DNA from 3 places in the Chryseobacterium electrogenes genome. Region 1 is predicted to be linked to each of the others. Evidence: riboswitches for the same ligand, from Rfam matches in the RefSeq annotation. Region 1 holds a riboswitch; each other region holds the start of a gene.
What was found. A riboswitch is a leader RNA that binds a small molecule or an ion and turns the genes downstream of it on or off. The one in region 1 is predicted to bind cobalamin.
Positions count from the first base shown of each region.

Region 2: it holds a riboswitch for cobalamin, as region 1 does, so the genes downstream of both, ACQQ6V_RS09080 (TonB-dependent receptor) here and ACQQ6V_RS04040 (T9SS type A sorting domain-containing protein) in region 1, are expected to answer to the same signal.
Region 3: it holds a riboswitch for cobalamin, as region 1 does, so the genes downstream of both, ACQQ6V_RS06575 (acyl-CoA thioesterase) here and ACQQ6V_RS04040 (T9SS type A sorting domain-containing protein) in region 1, are expected to answer to the same signal.

Region 1 covers NZ_JBNPPB010000002.1:894,619-897,836, reverse strand. The annotation lists gene ACQQ6V_RS04045 (SPFH domain-containing protein) at 1-96, opposite strand, end outside; gene ACQQ6V_RS04040 (T9SS type A sorting domain-containing protein) at 194-1,303, opposite strand; cobalamin riboswitch at 1,372-1,559, opposite strand; gene ACQQ6V_RS04035 (cytochrome c biogenesis protein) at 1,643-3,218, opposite strand, start outside.
Region 2 covers NZ_JBNPPB010000002.1:1,975,367-1,978,584, forward strand. The annotation lists gene ACQQ6V_RS09075 (DUF3667 domain-containing protein) at 1-1,035, shown strand, start outside; cobalamin riboswitch at 1,064-1,254, shown strand; gene ACQQ6V_RS09080 (TonB-dependent receptor) at 1,355-3,218, shown strand, end outside.
Region 3 covers NZ_JBNPPB010000002.1:1,423,865-1,427,082, reverse strand. The annotation lists gene hutU (urocanate hydratase) at 1-1,256, opposite strand, end outside; adenosylcobalamin-variant (AdoCbl-variant) riboswitch at 1,639-1,728, shown strand; gene ACQQ6V_RS06575 (acyl-CoA thioesterase) at 1,805-2,194, shown strand; gene ACQQ6V_RS06570 (MFS transporter) at 2,327-3,218, opposite strand, start outside.

The DNA.
Region 1 (3,218 bases):
TACTGAATAGACGAATAATCCAATCCCGCCAAAGAACAGAATAATACTAATTAATAAGGCTAAATAGCCTGACATCGGTTTAAGAGTTTTTTCCATAATGTTATTTATTTTAATATTGATTTGATATCATAAAGATATAAAAAATTTAAAACAAAACATAAAAAAAAGCTATCTCAATAGATAGCTTTGAAAATTATAGTTTGATAAATCTATGTTTCGATGTTATTTTGTCTGATATTAAGATTAAGAAATAAGTACCTTGAGATAGGTTATTAAGATTGATTTGCCCTTTGTCTACTACTCCATTTTTTACTCTTTTTCCGGACATGTCAATAATTTCATATTCTATTGATTGATAAACCGACGAAATATTAATAACATCAGAAACTACTGTTGGATAAATCTTGATAATATCTTTAGTCTCTGCTATTGATAAAGATGAACAATTATCTTCTACAATTGTATTCGCAACTTCTACAATCTGATCTTTACAGTCTTTTTTTATCAACTTAAAATCTGGATTGCCTTCAAGATTAAGTATCGTAATATTATTGGTAATACCATCCATAAAATCAAGCGATGTCAACAGATTATTTTTAGCAATAACAGTCTTAAGCAATGGATTATTTTCAAATGAAATATTAGTTAACTGATTAGATTCTACAGAGAACCAATTAAGTTTAGCAAGACCTTTTATAGATACTTCTGATAGTTTGTTGGTGTTGATATTCACATTAACAAGCTCTGGATTATTACCGAAAATCAGTTCTGTTAACCCATTATTAACCAATGTCAATCGTTGTAAACTAGCAAAAGAAGACAAATCCACCTTAGTCAACAGGTTATTATTAACGTAAAGGAATCTAATCTTAGGATTCTGAGGGAAAAGAATATTTTCAAACTTGTTGTCTGTCAGCTCTAGATTAGTCAAATTAACCAAGTTAGAAGCATCAAAAGTACCTGTTAACTTGTTGTTTTTAAGATTAACAGTTGCTAGTTTTACATTACTACTAACATCTATTTTATTAAGATTAATAAGCCCAGAAAGATTAAGCTCTGTGATATTAGTAAAATACTCTACTCCTGTTGCATCGTAGATATTAGGTAAATTAGCCAATCCTCTAATATTAGTTAGTGTTTTAGCTTCATCTTGAGAGATTTCTCCGTCCTTATTGGCATCAACAGATGGATAAGCTTTAATGATTGCTTTTTTAAAATTAACATCAGGAAAATTGATGATTTGCGCTTTTACAGCAATGCTACCGATAGCAATAACGGCAAGAAATGTAGATAATTTCTTCATAAATATAAAATATTAATTAGTTTAACTCCCGAAACTATTAAGGACTAAATTGAAATTATTTAATCCTAAAAAGTATACTTTAACAGGCAGGTATCCTGGCTCACATCGTTGTGTCGTCCTTCCCAAATTATCTTCAGTGGACATTTTTAGACATTACGTTTTGTAGTTTACAGTTGCGGGTACAGCTTAGGCATATAACCTAATTCCCTTTTATTGAAACAAAATTTATTTCAAAACCTATTAGCCGTAAAGATACTGTTAAAAATCAATCTCAAAAACTTGCACAAAAAAAAGGCATATCCAATGAATATGCCTTTTTATATTAACGCTTTAACCTAATTAAGGTTGATCTTGCGTACGTTCTTCTTTCTTATTTTCTAGACTTTTATGAAGTTGTTTGTACCTCACATATGATACAATACTTAACAATAACATAAAACCTAATCCTATATAAACCCAAGCTGGAAGAGGGATTGGATCACCTTTAGCATAAGAATGTAATCCTGTCAAATAGTAATTAACTCCAAAATAAGTCATCACCATAGAACAAAATGCAAACATCGTCACCACATGGAACATATGTCTTCCTCTAAGTCCTGGCACCAATCTCATGTGCAATGCAAAAGCGTAAATCATTATTGAAATAAATGCCCAAGTTTCCTTAGGATCCCAGCTCCAATAACGTCCCCAGCTTTCATTAGCCCATACACCGCCTAAAAAGTTTCCAACTGTCAAAGCTAAAAGTCCAATGCTTAAGGACATTTCACTCACGATTGCTAATTCCTTCAACGTCGTGTCATTATGTTTTTTGAAAATTGTACGTCCAGATATGATATAAAAGAACAATGATATCACCGCAATTAACATTGACAACGAAAAGAAGCCATAACTTGACGTAATAATTGCTACGTGAACAATTAACCAATACGACTTAAGTACTGGCACTAACGGCGTAATTTGCGGATCTAAAGCCGAGCCACCATGTGCAAATCCCATCATAATTACAGCCACTAAGAAACCTGCAGCAGGAATTAATGCGTTTGAGTTTCTGTACAATGCAAAACCTGCAGAAATACCAACCCATGAGATGAAGATAATTGCCTCGTAACCGTTACTCCATGGTGCGTGACCAGAAATATACCATCTCGCTATCAATCCCAAGAAATGGAATACATAACCAACTGCTCCAATATAGATTAAAGCTTTAACGATATGATTAAGAATTTTGCTTGGTTTAAACAATTCTACAAAGGCTAAAATCAACAGTAAAGAGCCTATAATGGTATAGAAGATCAACAACTTGAAGTTGATATCAATCTTATTCATTACGACTTCTAACTCTACTTTTGCATCTGGCGGAATTACTTGTTTACCCCATTTGTGCTGATAATCTTGTATTTTTAATAGTTCTTCATCTGCTTTTTTCCAGTTACCGCTTTGTGTAGCTAGCAAAACAGTTGATAAATATGGACCTAAAACATCTTGAGCATTTTTATCCATTTCAAAATTAGCCGTCATCACAGAGTTCCATGTGTGGTTGGCATCGTTTTGTACAGGAATAGCACGAAAATATTGATAAGACATCAGCGCATTAAGAACTTGTACTTTATCGTTCAGCTTAATTATAGCTTCGTCATATTTACTTTTTTCAACAGGTTTTTTACGGAATGCCGTATTATATTCGTCTTCCAAAACAAAACGTAAATTACCATTAGCATCAGCAGGAAACAACTTTACCAAACTTGTAAAACCTTCTGGTGTTGCTTTAGTAATTTTAGCAAGATCACGTCCTACTTTACCGCTGGTTTCGATTTTTATAATATTAACCTGAGCCCAAAACATTGGGTCTATTGTTGCTGCCAAAAACCATTGGTTAGCATCTAAATGTTGAAAGCTACTTTTGCTTGTTAATTTA
Region 2 (3,218 bases), 1.1 Mb from region 1:
GGGCAAGAAAACGTTGAGCCACGCCAGCCTTTCTATTATCTCTTCACGCATTTTATAGAAGACTTTACGCATTATGATGGACAATTCTGGGGAACGATAAAGAATCTCCTCTTCAGTCCTGGGAAGTTAACGCGCACTTATCTTGATGGCAAGCGGCAAGCCTTTGTCCCGCCTGTTAAACTGTATATTTTCATAAGTTTTATTACATTCTTCATCTTTGCGGTGTTTCCTCCTTTTAAAATTAATTACGACAAAAAATCTGACAAAGAAAAAGCAGAGTACGCTAAAGGTACAGAGCAGTTTACAAAGCAAGCATCCAAAGCAATTGAATTCCAAAAACAAAATGAGAAAGATTCTGCAATGGTTGCTAAATTTGATTACGCACAAAAAGTATTAGATGACCCTAAGACCAGCGAATTCCAAAAAGGTTTTGAAAACTCGCTAGACATGCAAAATAAAATTGCTGATGACACTACATATAAAGGTTATAAAACGTTTGAGGAATACAAAAAAGGGAATAAAGACAGGACAGGACTCTTTAGTATGCTTGATGAAGCATTTGCCAAAAAGCTTTTCGAGCTCAAAGAAAAAGGAGTAAAAAAAGGAGAAATTTTTAAAAGCCTGGCCGAAAACGCATTTCATAACTTACCAAAAGCATTATTTATATACTTACCGGTTTTCGCATTATTTTTATGGATTTTCCATCGTAAAAAAAAATGGTGGTATTTTGATCATGGGATTTTCACCTTACATTACTTTTCTTTCTTGCTGGTAAGCATACTGCTTTTCGGGGTTTTATTAAGACTTACTAATATCCTATCAGACTATGCATTTTTCAATCCGATAATTGCAATAATAATGATCGCCATCCTGATATATATGGCAATCTATTTTTATGTTGCGCATCACAGAGTCTACAAATCCTCGCGCTTTACAAGTATTATCGTTGGCTTTATCATTTGGACTTGTAACTTCTTTGCATTTACTTTCTTAATAATTGCATTAGGAATAATCAGCTTCTTGACGATGCATTAAAATAAGAAAAATATTTAAAATATAAAGTTTATCTTTATCCCGTTTTGGTGAGCCGTAAAAAGCACTTAATAGGGAATATGGTGAAAACCCATAACAGACCCGCTGCTGTAAGCTTCACACCCAAGTTTTTGATTATTTATCCACTGTTTATTTTCTATAAATGGGAAGGACATCAAAAATGAAGTAAGTCAGAAGACCTGCCAGAACAATAACGTTTGACGCTTTCGTGGAGTAAAGTTACAAGACATATCAATAAGAGTAAACTATCTTTGCTCGATATTTCCTTTTACCCATACAGCGCCAAACTAATAATTTGGCTATGGAATTAACTTTATTTCGGTTGCGTTTTTTGTGGATAGTTTTACTGACAACTCCCACCCTATTTTGTTATTCTCAACAAAGTAAAGACACCATTATTGCCATCTATCAAATCGAATTAAAGAAAAAAAGCTTTAAAGAAATATTACCTGCACAGACATTATCTGGTGAAACATTAGAACGCTTAAATTCTCAAAATGTTGCCGATGCACTACGCTATTTTTCCGGAATACAAATCAAAGATTACGGCGGTTTTGCAGGGCTGAAAACCATCAACATCCGAAGCATGGGTACACAACACGTGGGTGTTTTCTATGACGGTATCCAATTAGGTAATGCTCAAAACGGCGTGATAGATCTTGGTAGATTTTCTCTGGATGACTTAGAAGAAATCTCTCTTTACAATGGTCAAAAAAGTGAGATTTTTCAGCCAGCTAAAGATTTCGGCTCATCAGGATCGATCTATCTTCAACCAAAAAATCCTATTTTCAAAAACGGAAGAACGACCAATCTTACACTTCGGAATAAGAATTATAGCATCGCGCTCTTCAATCCTTCCTTTAGATTAGAACAAAAAATTTCGGATAAAATATCAGCGACTTTAAGTTCAGAATTTTTAGAAAGTGATGGCGTGTATCGTTTCAGATACAAAAAGAAATATCCAGACGGCGGCGTGGCTTATGATACTATTGCTAAAAGACATGATGGCGATGTAAAATTCAAACGAATAGAAACCAGCCTTAACGGAGCTCTGCGCAACGGCAATTGGGCAGTACGTGGCTACGCTTATTTGTCCGACAGAGGCATTCCTGCGGCAATTGTTAACGGAAGATTTGGCGGTCGTGGACAACGATTGACAGAAGACAGCTACTTTGTACAAGCCAACTTCAAGAAAAAAATATTCCCGAAATTAGAGACTCAATTAAAGGCTAAGTTCGCTTACGATTATTCGCATTATATTGATACAATTTCTTCTATTAAAATCCAAAATCAATACATCCAACGAGAAGTCTATGTATCGTCATCCAATCTTTACTCGATAACGCCCAATTGGGACGTGAGCGCTTCTGCAGATTTCCAGTATAACAATCTAGATGCGGATCTTAAGCTATTTTCTTATCCAGAACGTTATACAACATTAGTATCTTTTGCATCAACTTATCAATGGAATCGTCTTAAATTATTAGGAAGTGTCCTTGGTACTTTTGTCCATGAAAATGTAGCGTTAAATACCAAATCTCCAGATAAAACCGAATGGACGCCAGCTTTCTTTGCGAGTTATCAACCGTTAGAAAATCCTTCTTTAACCTTAAGAGCTTTCTACAAAAGAGTTTTTAGGATGCCAACTTTCAATGACCTTTATTATACCAATATTGGAAATACATTTTTGAAACCAGAATTCACCAATCAATATAACGTTGGGTTTACGTATCAAAAATCTTTAGACACCGGTATTCTTCAATCTTTTTATGCTAAAGTAGATGCCTATTATAATAAGGTCGAAAATAAAATTATCGCAGCACCCAACGGCAGTATGTTCCGCTGGTTAATGATGAATCTCGGCAATGTAGAAATCATCGGTACAGATGTTAACATCCAAGCTAATCTAAAAATCGGTAATGTAAAATTAAGACCTCTCGTAAGCTATACTTATCAACAAGCAAGAGATTTTAGTGATAAAAATGAGAGTTTTTATGGAGACCAAATCCCATACACGCCTTGGCACAGCGGCTCTTTTTCATTAATGTCTGATTATAAAGATTGGGGTTTCAATTATAGTTTTATGTACGTTGGAGAGCGCTATGATGTTAACCAAAATAATATCGCTTACAATTATATTCAGCCTTGGTACACACATGATCTAT
Region 3 (3,218 bases), 530 kb from region 1:
CTTCCCAAAGTCGGATTGCTAGACATGACATCCGCGCCAGCTCTGGATGCTTCCAACAAAAAGGCATTGCCATAATCGAAGAAATAGGTTCCTTTTTCGGTGTGCTTATTAATAGCAGCAGCGTGTCTTCGTAAAGTTTCCTGTACTTTTTCTTTGAATAATTCAGGATTTTCTGCCATCATGGTATTGGATTCTTCAAACGAAATCCCAACAGGATAATAACCGCCCGCCCAAGGATTATGAAGGGACGTCTGGTCTGATCCAATGTCTATTCTTAGGTTTTCTGAATCAAATTTCTCCCAAACATCCACGATATTTCCTAAGTAGGCGAGAGAAATGGTTTCTTTATTTTCTTGCGCATTTCTGACTCTTTGTACCAATTCATCAAGATTTTCGTGAATCTCATTCACCCATTTTTGATCGTGACGGATTTTGGTAATCTTGGGATTAACTTCTGCAATCACTGTCACGCAACCTGCAATATTACCCGCTTTTGGCTGCGCGCCCGACATTCCGCCCAATCCTGACGTGACAAATAATCTACCTTTGGGCTCTTTATTAATCTTTCTGAATGCATTCAAAACGGTAATAGTTGTTCCATGCACAATTCCCTGCGGACCGATGTACATATAGCTGCCTGCCGTCATCTGCCCATATTGCGTAACGCCCAACGCATTGAACTTCTCCCAATCATCAGGTTTGGAATAATTAGGGATCATCATTCCATTGGTCACTACAACTCTTGGCGCATCTTTGTGCGAAGGAAACAATCCCATCGGATGACCAGAATACATTGTCAACGTTTGCTCGTTCGTCATCTCAGACAGATATTTCATCGTTAGAAGATACTGCGCCCAATTGCTGAACACTGCACCGTTTCCACCGTAAGTAATGAGCTCATGCGGATGTTGAGCCACAGCATAATCTAGATTGTTCTGAATCATCAGCATAATGGCTTTTGCCTGCTCAGATTTTCCCGGATATTCTGCGATATCTCTCGCTTTCATTTCATAATCCGGACGAAAACGATACATGTATATTCTACCATATTTCTCTAATTCTTCCTTAAATTCCGGCAACAATTCTGCATGAAACTCAGGTTCGAAATAACGTAAAGCGTTTTTAAGAGCGAGTTTTTTCTCTTCATCCGTTAAGATTTCTTTGCGTTTTGGTGCGTGATTAATATTGATATCGTATGGTTTTGGCTGAGGTAATTCGGTGGGAATGCCTTGTTGTATTTGCTCTTGAAAAGTCATTTTATTATTTTGTTTTAATCCTTTGCTTAGGCTAAAGGACAAGATTTATATTAATGAATTTAATGCTTTAAAGATATTCAATTTTAAGAAATATAGCGTAGTGAAAGGGGATAAAATTCCCTCCATTGGAGATGTGGTCTTTGGAATTTATAATATTGAAATTCAGGATGGTTAATATTGATAATGAGAAATCACAAAATTTTATAAATCCTTCATGCTTATCGAAAGATTATGTTTAACATCAACATTGGTTATTCTGAAAACTTTTTTCCGCCATCCCATCAAGAGAGAAGAATAGGAGTGGTGATTGGGTTTAACTTTTCGAATATTAAATTCTGATCTACAAAAATTTTTGATTGATGTTTCTAAGATATATCTTTGCAGCATTAAAAAAAATGGGTGAATCGTGTGTAACTCACGAGCTGTCGCGCAACCGTTATGTTAATTGGCAAAGTCGGATCCCCAAAATCTTTCGCGATTTGAAGTAGAAAACGAAACGGATTTCTATTCATTTCAATCGTTTAACTGTTTAATTCTAAAAAAAGGAAATGAATTACGAAGACAAAATTAAAGAATCTCAAACCCACGTTTTTAAAGTGGTTTTTCCTAACACAACTAATCACCATAACACGATGTTTGGCGGTAAAGTAATGGAGATGATGGATGAAGTGGCTTTTATGACTGCGACTAGATTTGCGAGAAAATCATTTGTAACGGTGAGCTGTGATCGCATTGATTTTAAAAAACCAATCCCTGCAGATACTTTGGTAGAGCTTATTGGGAAAGTAAAGTATGTGGGCAACTCTAGCCTAAAGGTAAATGTAGAGATTTTTGTAGAAGAAATGTACGCCGAAACTAGAGAAAAAGCGGTGTCTGGAGATTTTACTCTGGTTGCCATAGATGAAGATAAAAAGCCACAGAAGATTTTTCAGAATTAATTGTACGGATTCTTGAGGTATAATTATAAGTACACTTTTAATATTTGAAAAGTATTAATCATAAAAAAATGGTTATCGATTATTCGGTAACCATTTTTGTTTTATTGTGATTGTTATTGACCTTTGTTGAGCTTATTTATTGTCTTTTTTAGCATATAAGTTAAAGTATTGTAAGGCAAATAATAATCCTAAAAATGTCATCCCAACACCTATTAATGAAGGGTAGGCGTAGGAGAGTCCGTAGATTAAAGGTATGCCTCCTAGTAAAGCTCCCAATGCATTGGCGATATTAAATCCAGCTTGCATAAAGGCTGCTGCCATCATTTCTGCTCCTGGAGCTGATTTCATAATCATAATATTGAGAGGTGCCGCTATAGACATTGACAATGCACCACACAAAAAGGTTAAAATCAAAGAAATAATAGTGTATTCTGCTAATAAGAAAACGGCTAATAATAACAGCATCATTGTAAATAATAAGATTATGGCTGTTTTTGGCGCACCCATTTTATCTGTAATGTATCCACCTGCTAGATTACCAACGACCATCCCAGCACCAGCAAGAATCATGATATAAGCCATGTTACTTTCTTGAATTCCGGAGACTTGTGTCATTAAAGGAGCAATATAGCTGAACCATGTGAATAGTCCTCCAAAGCCAATTGCAGTAATGGTTAGGACATACCATGATTCTTTATTTTTTAAAAATTTCAGTTCTGTTAAGAAATTTGTTTTGTTTTGATTTTCCAGATTAGGAAGCCACAGACGTATGGATAAAATCGTAATAATACCTATCACACCAACAATTGCAAAATACCAGCGCCAATGATAGATATGACCAATATAGGTAACCAATGGTACCATAGCGAGGTTAGCAATGGTAAGCCCAGTGAACATTAAGGATATATATAATGCCTTCTTGCTTGGAGGAGCTAATCGTGTTGCCACAACAGTACCTACCCCAAAAAAAGCACCATGTGGTAATCCCGATAAAAATCTAATGATTAACATAGAATTATAATCA